3 linked regions of the Geminicoccus roseus DSM 18922 genome follow. The protein of the gene in region 3 binds, or shares a complex with, the protein of the main gene of each other region. Links are inferred from orthologs where the notes say so. Each region holds a gene or a part of one and is shown on either strand. Other genes may lie near its edges. The genes, in order: GEMRO_RS30880, dinB and dnaN.

Region 1 (3,132 bases), 700 kb from region 3 along the record:
CTGGATGCCCTGGTCCTGCACCCGGCCCAGCATCTGGCCGATCCGCAACTCGTCCGGGCCGATCCCGTCCAGGGCGGACAGGCGGCCGCCCAGCACATGGTAGCGGCCCTTGAAGAAGCCGGCCCGCTCCACCGCCCAGAGGTCCTCGACCTCCTCGACCACGCACAGGCTGGCGGTGTCCCGGCCGGGATCGGCGCAGATCGAGCAGGGGTCGGTGGCGTCCAGGTTGCCGCAGACCGAGCAGCGCCGGACCTGCTCCCTGCAGTTCTCCAGCGTGCGGATCAGCGGCGTCATCAGCACGTCCGGCCGCTTGAGGAGGGCCAGCGCCGCGCGCCTGGCCGAGCGGGGTCCTAAGCCCGGCAGGCGCGACAGGCGCTTGATCAGCTCGTCGATGGCGCCAGGCGCGCTGTTGCGGCTCAGGGTTCAGGCTCCGCTCGTTCGGTCCGCTTCGCTCAGAACGGCAGCTTCATGCCGGGCGGCAGCTGCAGCCCGCCGGTCAGCTTCTGCATCTCTTCCTGCATCTGCGTCTCGATCTTGCCCTTGGCGTCGTTGACCGCGGCGACAATCAGGTCCTCCAGGATCTCGACGTCGTCGGCGACCATGAGCGACGGGTCGATCTTGATCTTCCGCATCTCGCCCTTGCCGTTCAGGACCACCGAGACCAGGCCGGCGCCGGCACCGCCCTCGACCTCCATCTCCGCCATCTTCTGCTGCATCTCGCCCATGCGGGCCTGCATCTTCTGGGCTTCTTTGAGCATGTTGCCGAGATTCTTCATGCGCGCTCGATCCTCTGTTCGGTTGGGGGGCTGGCAAGTTCGCTGGCGGATGGCCGGACATCCTCGATCCGGGCGCCGGGATAGGTGTCCAGGATGCGCCGGATCGCCGGGTCCGCCGACAATTGCTCGATCAGGCGGTCGCGCACCACCGCGCGCTGCTCGGCAAGCGTCGGGGCGCCGCGCTCGTTGACGATCGCGACCATCCAGCGCCGGCCGGTGCGCAGGAGCAGGGCGTCCTGCAAAAGGTTGGCCAGGTCCGGCCGCACCCCGGCGGCCGGGCGGATCTCCAGGCGCTGCGGCGCCATCCGCACCAGATGCACCCCGGTCTCCAGCATGGAGGCCAGCATCGGCTCGTCATGGCCGCGCAGGAAGGTCACCAGCTCGGCGAAGTCGGCGAAGTCCGGGGCGGCGGCGGCGCGCGGCTCGGCCGGGGGACGGCTCGCCAGGGCAGGGGGAGCCTGGGCCACCGGCGGCGCCACCAGCACCGCGGCCGGGCCGGCGCTGGCCGGCTCGGGCCGGACAGGGGCAGCCGAGCCACCCTGGCCCAGCTGCTCCAGCTTGCGCAGCAGGTCGGCGGGTGGCGGCAGCTCGGCCAGGCAAGCCAGGCGCAAGAGCAGCATCTCCGCGGCCATGGCGCCGTCGGCGGCGGCCTTGACCTCCTCCAGGCCGCGCAGCAGCACCTGCCAGGCGCGGGCCGCGGCCGGCAGGCCGACCCGGCCGGCGAGCGCTAGGCCGCGCTGATGGCCGTCCTTGCCGGTGTGCCAACCCGGATCGGCGTTCGGGTCGAGCTTGAGCCGGGACAGCCAGTGGCAGGCGCCGAGCAGGTCCTGGATCACCGCCACCGGGTCGGCGCCGCGGGCGTGCAGCTCGGCGAAGACGTCCAGCGCCTCCTTGGGCCGCGCGGTCAGCAGCGGCTCCAGGAGGTCGAGCAGGCGCGCCCGGTCGGCCAGGCCCAGCATGTCGGCGACCTGGGCGGCCTCGACCCGGCCGCCGCCAAGGGCGATCGCCTGGTCGAGCAGCGAAAGCGAATCGCGCACCGATCCCTCGGCGATCCGCGCGACCAGCGCCAGCGCGTCGTCCTCGGCCTCGACCTGCTCCTTGGCGCAGATCCGGGCCAGATGAGCGGACAGCACCGAAGGCGGCACGCGCTTGAGGTCGAAGCGCTGGCAGCGCGAGACGATCGTCACCGGCACCTTGCGCTGCTCGGTGGTGGCGAACACGAATTTGGTGTGGGCGGGCGGCTCCTCCAGCGTCTTCAGCAGCGCCGCAAACGCGCTGGCCGAGAGCATGTGCACCTCGTCCACGATGTAGACCTTGGTGCGCAGCGCGGTGGGGCCGTAGCGGACGCTGGCCAGCAGGTCGCGCATGTTGTCGACGCCGGTATGGGTCGCGGCGTCCAGCTCGACCACGTCGATGGCGTTCTGCGCCTCGATCGAGCGGCAGGGGCCGCACACGCCGCAGGGCTCGGGCGTTGGCCCGCCCTTGCCGTCCGGCCCCTCGCAGTTCAGGGCCTTGGCGATGATCCGGGCGGTCGTGGTCTTGCCGACCCCGCGGATGCCGGTCAGCAGGAAGGCATGGGCCAGCCGGCCGGAGGCGAACGCATTGGTGAGGGTGCGGACCAGGGCGTCCTGGCCCACCAGTTCCGACAGGCGCTGGGGGCGGTAGGCTCTCGCCAGGACCTTGTAGCCGGACGCGGTGGTGTCGTCTCGCATGCGCCCGTCTGATCTTGTTCGCGGCACCAGCCGGCGCTGGCCGGCGCGGATGCTCTGCAGGTGGAAGGCCGGCTGCGACCCGGACCGGAACTCGTTGCGGCTGCTTCCTTCCGGACCTGACCGAATTGGCGAGGAGCCCGTCCGCCGCCGACCTTCCGAGGGGGTATATCGACGCTCGCGCCCGCTCGTGCAAGATGCGACCGTACGATCAATGAGGATCGTGGAGGCTCTCCCCTTGCTGCGTCGCCTGAAACCACCGCCGCACGTCTATTCCAGCGTCGGCTTCGACCGAGCCGCCATCTACCGCAAGGACCTGGCCTGGCTGACCCAGCGCCGGTCCGACCATGCCACCAGGGTGATCCTGTCCCATGGCCTGAACCTGGCGGTGCTGGAGGCGGAGGACGGGCCGCATGCCGGCTTCCTGACCGTGGCCGATCTTGGCCAGGAGCTCGACGACAACGCCGTGTTCCTGGGCGTGATCGACGGGGTCGCCTATTTCGTGGCCGAGCTGGACGATCCGGCCAAGGCGACCCTGCCGCTGGTCGACCTGCGCAGCGTCGGCCCGGTGCTGCCGCCGCACGAGGCCGGCATGATGGCCTCCGCCCGCGCCCTTCTGCACTGGCACACCACCCACCGGTTCTGCG
Region 2 (3,000 bases), 3.4 Mb from region 3 along the record:
ATCGTCCCGGACATGCCGCAGCTGCGCTACCTGGAGAAGCTGAAGCGGCCGCTCATCGTGGGGCTCACCATCAATGCCGAGCACCTGACCTCGATCCGCCGCAACCGGCAAAAGCACATGGGCGTGGGCGACGAGGGACAGTTCGGCGGCGACTATGCCGAGGCCGACCGGGTGCGCGAGGAACTGGTCACGGCGCGGCGGATGTTCTCGAAGTTCGGCTGGCCGGAGATCGACGTCACCCGCCGCTCGGTCGAGGAGACCGCTGCCGCGGTGCTCCAGCTCCTGCAGGACCGCCGCGAGCCCGGCCTGGTGAACGAGATCCGGGCGCCGATCGCCGCTGCGGACTGGCTGCAGGACGGTGACTGAGCGGTCGCGGGCCGCTCCATGCGGCTGAGCGCCGGGGCGCGCCAGCGCCGCCGCCGTTTCGTCGGCCGCTGGATCGTGGCCCCGCTCGCCCTGCTGGCGCTGCTGGGTGCCGCGTTCTGGTTCGGCCGCGAGGTCGGCGGGTTCGAGGCCGATGCCCGGATCGGCGCACTGGAAGCCCGGATCGGCGAGACCGAGGCGCGCGAGCGGGCGGCCGAGCGCCTGCGGGCCCAGGCGGAACAGGCGCTGGCCTCGGCCAGCGCCCAGGCGCAGGCCCGGATCGAGAGCTTGGCCGCGCGCGTGCCGCATGGCGAACTCGGCGCGCTCTTGGACCTGCTGCGCGCCAGGCTGGACCAGGGCGTTCCGCCCGAGCGGCTGCGCTTCGTGCTGTCGGAGGCGGCCCCGGTGCGTGCCTGCCGCCAGGGGGTTGCCCAGCGCCGGTTCGCGCCGCGCCTGCCGAGCGGGGTGGCGCCGCTGCAGACCGTGGCTTTCCTGGACAACCGGATCACGGTCAGCGCCACCGCCAGCCCGGCGGTGGCCGAGGACGGTTCACCCCGGCCGGGCTTCGACGCTGGCCGCAAGGTCGAGATCCGGGTCCTGCGCATCGGCGGCAACATCGAGCTGGTGGAGGGGGTCCTCCCGCTCGGCCATTCGGTGGTCGCCGACGGACGGGAATACCGGTTCGGGTTCGCCTCGGTAGCGAACGACACCCAGATCGAGGTGACGCTCCAGGATTGTGCCTATCCTTGAGGAAAATCCCGTCCGTTCGTGCCGAACAGGTCGAACTGGCGCGGATCCGCTTCTTCGGTTCCATCGTTCACGCCCAGGCCCAGAAGCCGCACCCGGCCTCGTGGCGGCTCCGGCCGATCCAGCAGGCCAAGAGCAATTTTCCACAGGCTTTCGACATCCTGGGGAAAAGGTTTGGGCGTGGTGGTGCGCGTCCTGGTGACGAAGTCGGCGGAGCGGATCTTCAGGATCACCGAGCGGCCGCGAAAGCCGGTCTCTTCTAACCTGCGGTTGAGATCGATCACCAGCTCCCGGAGGATCTCCGCAAGCGCGGCTCGCCCGGCCACGTCGCGGGCGAACGTCTGCTCCACCGACACCGAGCGGCGCGGCCGGTCCGGCTCGACCGGCCGGTCGTCCTGGCCGACCGCGATCCGGGCCAGCCAGGCGCCGCTGCGGCCGAACCGGCGCACCAGCCAGGCTTCCGAGGCCTGGGCCAGGTCGGCGCCGGTCAGGATCCCGACCGCCCGCAGCTTTTCCGCGGTGCGCGGGCCAACCCCGTGGAAATCCTCGATTGCCAGGCCGGCCAGCAGCGCCGCCGCGTCGTCCGGGCCGACCAGGGTGAGGCCGTCGGGCTTGTTCATGCCCGACGCGGTCTTCGCCAGGAACTTGTTGAACGACACGCCGGCCGAGGCGGTAAGCTGCGTCTCGGACAGGATCGCCGCCTTGATCCGGGCCGCCACCTCGGCCGGCGGTGCCGGTCCGGTGAGCGGCCGGGTGACGTCCAGATAGGCCTCGTCCAGCGAAACCGGCTCGACCAGCGGGGTGAAGCGCCGGAAGATCGCGCGGATCTGCCGGCTCACCTCCTTGTAGGCGTCGAAGCGCGGCCGCACGAACAGGAGGTCCGGGCAGCGGCGCAGCGCCTCGCCGGCCGGCATCGCCGAGCGCACCCCGAACGCGCGGGCTTCGTAGCTGGCCGCCGCCACCACGCCGCGCCCGTCCCGGCCGCCCACGGCCAGCGGCCGGCCGCGCAGGGCGGGATCGTCGCGCTGTTCCACCGAGGCGTAGAAAGCGTCCATGTCGACATGGATGATGCCGCGCAGGCTCACTGGACCGGGCTCCCGGAGTTCTGTGTCCTTCCCTACACAACGGCCTTCCGTCGGCCGAGGATGCCGGATGGGACATGGCGTCCATGCTTGCAGCGATCGGCCATGGCCGCCACTCTTGCACTGTTGTATTCGCGGGCTGGTCCCATGGGGCCGCTTGATGGCGCTCGCAGCCGGGAGATCGGAATGCGCTTGAAGAGTATCCTCGTCCTCACCTCGGCGATGGTCGCGCTCGCCGCAGGTCCGGCCGGGGCGCAAACCCTTCAGGAAGCCCTCGTCAGCGCCTACAGCACCAATCCCGACCTCGGCGCCGCCCGCGCCCAGCTGCGCGCCACCGACGAGCTGGTCTCGCAGGCCCTGTCCGGCTACCGGCCGCAGGTAGGCGCCTCGGCCAGCTACGACATCGTCGATCTCGACAGCAGCCAGGGCGATGGCACCCTGGATTCGTCGGCGATCGGCCTGAGCGTGACCCAGCCGCTCTACCGCGGCGGCGGGCTGGACGCCAACCTTCGCGCTTCGGAGAACACGGTCCGTGCCAACCGTGCCAACCTGATCGTCACCGAGCAGCAGATCCTCTACGACGCGGTGCGCGCCTATGCCGGGGTGTGGCGCGACCGCTCGGTGCTGGAACTCGCGATCAACAACGAGAAGCGGCTGCAGCGCCAGCTCCAGGCGACCCGCGATCGCTTCAACGTGGGCGAGGTCGCCCGCACCGACGTCGCCCAGGCCGAGGCGCGGCTCTCGGCGGCGGAAGCCTCGCGTGTCGAGGCCGAGGGCCTGCTCGCCAACTCGATCGCCATGTTCCGCC
Region 3 (3,090 bases):
GACCCGGCGCTTGCGCGCGATCTCGCCCAGGACGATGGAAACGAGCAGCGCCTTCTGCCGCCCGGTCGAGCAGCGCGCCGCCGGTGTGGTGGTCTCCGCATCGATCGCGACCAGATCGCTGCGGTGCGGCCCGATCGAGGCGCCGCCGGCTTCCCGATCGGCGTCGCGGCTGCGGGCGAGCCTGGCCGCCACTTCCTCCTCGACGTCCAGGGCCGGGCGGTCCTCCAGCAGCGTCTCGAGATCGCCCGCCAGCTGCAGCCGCACAGTCGGAAACGCCCCCTGGCTCTGCGCCACCACCTCATCCAGGCTCCGCACCCGCTCCGCCCGCACGGCGGCGATCGCCACCGCGTCGGCGGCCAGGCCGGCTTCCAGCGTGGCGAGCCAGACCGGGTCCGGGCGCCCGCCACGCAGCACCATGGAGCGCTCGCGCAGCCGCCGCTCGTAGCGGTTCGTCAGGCCGGCATAGGCCGGATCGTCGGCACCGATCAGCCGGTCCAGGAAACGGCGGCGCTCGGAGGGCGATTCCACGAACAGCCGGTCCTCGGCGGGGGTCAGCCAGATCACGCCCACGATCGCCGGCAGTTCGTCGCGCGCCGCAACGTCCTGGCTGTCCAGCCGGAACCGGCGACGCTCATGCCCCACCTCCAGCCCGGTCGCGATCCGGTGAATCCCATCCGGCCCGTCCAGCTCCGCCTGGATCGCCCAGCCCCCCGCACCGCCGTGGCGGGCCTGCTCGACCGCGCGCGCCCGGCGCAGGCCGCGACCCGGCGCCAGCATCGAGACAGCCTCCATCAGGTTGGTCTTGCCGACGCCATTGTCGCCGAACAGCACGATGGGTCCGTCCGGAAGGGTCAGGCGGGCTTCGGCGAGATTGCGGAAGTCGGTCAGGTGAAGGCGGCGCACCGCGCAGGGCAGGGGCTGCGGAGGACGGTCCACAGCCACAGGCGCGCTGGCTGAAAGGATCATACCCGCATCGGCATCAGCACGTAGATGGTGGCGACGTCCTCGGGATCACGAATCAGGGTTGGGGAGGCCGCGCTGGCCATCTCCAGGCGGATCGTGTCGCCTTGGACCTGCTGGGTGATGTCCATGACGTAGCGGGCGTTGAAGCCGATCTCGATCTCGCCGCCGGACAGTTCGCAGTCGACCTCGTCCTGGGCGCGGCCGGCCTCGGCACTGACCGCCGACGCCACCACCCTGCCGTCGCCGAACCCGAGCTTGACCGCCCGGACCTTGTCGGTGGCCACGGTCGCGACCCGGTCGATCGCAACCGCGAAGGCCTTGGCATCGACCAGGGCCACCTTGTCGTTGGCCTGCGGGATCACCCGCTCGTAGTCGGGGAAGGTGCCGTCGATCAGGCGGGAGACCAGCACGGTGGTGCCGATCTGGAAACGGATCCGCGAGGGCGAAAGGGCGATGCCGACCTCGGCGTCCTGGTCCAGGGCGTCCAGCAGCCGGCGGACCTCGCCGACCGTCTTCTTCGGGACAATCACCGGCGGGATGCCCTTGGCGCCCTCGGGCAGCGGGGTCTCGACCCGGGCCAGCCGATGTCCGTCCGTGGCGACCGCGCGCAGCGTGGCGGCAGCGCCCTCGCCGCGGGTGGCGTGGAGATGCACCCCGTTCAGGTAGTAGCGGGTCTCCTCGCTCGACATCGCGAAACGGGTCTTGTCGAACAGCTTGCGCAAGGTTGCCGCGGACAGCTCGAAGGAGACGCCCAGGTCCTCCTCGTTCATCGCCGGGAACTCGTCGGCGGCGAGGGCCGGCAGCACGAAGGACGAGCGTCCCGAGCGCAGATGCATGTCGGTGCTGCCGTTCGGCTGCTCCAGCTCGATCACGGCACCTTCCGCCAGGCGGCGGACGATCTCGTAGAGAGTATGCGCCGCCACCGTGGTGGTGCCGGGCTCGGCAATCTCGGCGGCCTCCCGCGAGACCAGGGTCAGGTCCATGTCCGTGGCGGTGAGCAGCAGCTCATCGCCTTGCGCCTCCAGCCGCACGTTGGACAGGATCGGGATCGTCGTACGCCGCTCGACAACGCTCTGGACATAGCCAAGCGACTTGAGCAGGGGCGCGCGCTCGATGGTCAGCTTCATGGTCGGGGCAAGTCGCAATGATCACGGAACCCCGTCCACGAATATCGTGCCGGGTCGCCGAAGCTAGCAGGCTCCAGCGCTAAGTTCACGAATTTTCGGCGGAATCGGTGCGTTCCCGCAGGTTCAATGCCGCAGCAGGCGGTCCAGGACGTCGAAGCGGCCCTGCCACTCCGCGAGCTCGCGGGTCTGGCCCTGGTCCTCTCTCGTGCCGGGCGTCAGCGGGTACTTGTAGAGATAGATGTGCGCCCCCCGGGCGTTCACACGCCGGCGCTGCGCCACCCAGCCGCGGACCACGTCGCCCGGCACCAGATAGAAGTCGATGACCGGCTTCACCGGGATGGGCTTGGCGGCCAGACGCCCGACCCGCCCGTCCAGAACCACGCCCAGGTCAGCGGCCACCAGGAGATCGAAACCAAGGTCGGGCGCGGCCGGATCAGGGGTGTGCGCCCAGCTGATGCTCTCGACAAAGCTGTTGCCCTTGAGCTGGATCCGAATGCGGCCGTCGATCAGAAAATCATATCCCGGCTGGTTGCGGCGCCGGAGGTTGGCATCCTCGATGTGGTGCCGGCCGTCTCTTTGAGCGACCAGGGCCAGGGCTGCCCTGGTCGCAATCTGTTCGCTCAGACGCACCCGCTCGTGGGCCTTGAGCGGCGAGGCGGTGCGCAGCACGGAGGCGTGGACGCAGCGCTCCAGGAGGACGCGCTCGTCCTCGGCCAGGCTGAACAAGGGGTCGACGAACTTGATGCCGCTCACCGGATCTGTCCCGACCAGGAAGCACCCTCGGCGGGATAGATCGCCGGACAGGGGCATACCCGCGACTGGGGCGGCACCGCGCCGATGGCGAGCGCAGCGACGCTGCTGTCCTTGGGACGGACGCCCGGCGGCTTCGGCCGATCGAGGCGGAACGGGACGATCTGGAACTCGCGCAGGATCGCCGAAACAGGGCCGGACTGGCTTCCAGCCTTGAGCCAACCCACTTCTTCGGCGCCGGGCGAGCCCA

What was found.
Region 1: the proteins of dnaN (region 3) and GEMRO_RS30880 are in contact, whole or in part, in a cryo-EM structure (PDB 8GIZ), measured with the Escherichia coli proteins. The link is inferred for Geminicoccus roseus DSM 18922 from one-to-one orthologs.
Region 2: the proteins of dnaN (region 3) and dinB are in contact, whole or in part, in a solved structure (PDB 1OK7), measured with the Escherichia coli proteins. The link is inferred for Geminicoccus roseus DSM 18922 from one-to-one orthologs.

The regions. Positions count from the first base shown.
Region 1 is NZ_KE386572.1:4,157,904-4,161,035, forward strand. Bases 131-3,113 are described here. They hold GEMRO_RS30880 (DNA polymerase III subunit gamma/tau), read right to left. Parts: upstream 2,489-3,113; coding sequence 773-2,488; downstream 131-772. Other genes in these bases: recR (recombination mediator RecR), read right to left, coding at 131-420; GEMRO_RS0120645 (YbaB/EbfC family nucleoid-associated protein), read right to left, coding at 453-776; nudC (NAD(+) diphosphatase), read left to right, coding at 2,724-3,113. Outside these bases: more of recR, read right to left, coding at 1-130; more of nudC, read left to right, coding at 3,114-3,132. UniProt on the Escherichia coli protein: Part of the beta sliding clamp loading complex, which hydrolyzes ATP to load the beta clamp onto primed DNA to form the DNA replication pre-initiation complex.
Region 2 is NZ_KE386572.1:1,506,369-1,509,368, forward strand. Bases 150-3,000 are described here. They hold dinB (DNA polymerase IV), read right to left. Parts: upstream 2,196-3,000; coding sequence 1,104-2,195; downstream 150-1,103. Other genes in these bases: GEMRO_RS28460 (pyruvate, water dikinase regulatory protein), read left to right, coding at 150-366; GEMRO_RS32515 (hypothetical protein), read left to right, coding at 385-1,113; GEMRO_RS0108265 (TolC family outer membrane protein), read left to right, coding at 2,379-3,000. Outside these bases: more of GEMRO_RS28460, read left to right, coding at 1-149. UniProt on the Escherichia coli protein: Poorly processive, error-prone DNA polymerase involved in translesion repair and untargeted mutagenesis. Copies undamaged DNA at stalled replication forks, which arise in vivo from mismatched or misaligned primer ends.
Region 3 is NZ_KE386572.1:4,861,732-4,864,821, reverse strand. Bases 27-2,967 are described here. They hold dnaN (DNA polymerase III subunit beta), read right to left. Parts: upstream 2,091-2,967; coding sequence 963-2,090; downstream 27-962. Other genes in these bases: GEMRO_RS0123955 (GIY-YIG nuclease family protein), read right to left, coding at 2,840-2,967; GEMRO_RS0123960 (hypothetical protein), read right to left, coding at 2,214-2,843; recF (DNA replication/repair protein RecF), read right to left, coding at 27-936. Also shown: more of recF, read right to left, coding at 1-26; more of GEMRO_RS0123955, read right to left, coding at 2,968-3,090. UniProt on the Escherichia coli protein: Confers DNA tethering and processivity to DNA polymerases and other proteins. Acts as a clamp, forming a ring around DNA (a reaction catalyzed by the clamp-loading complex) which diffuses in an ATP-independent manner freely and bidirectionally along dsDNA.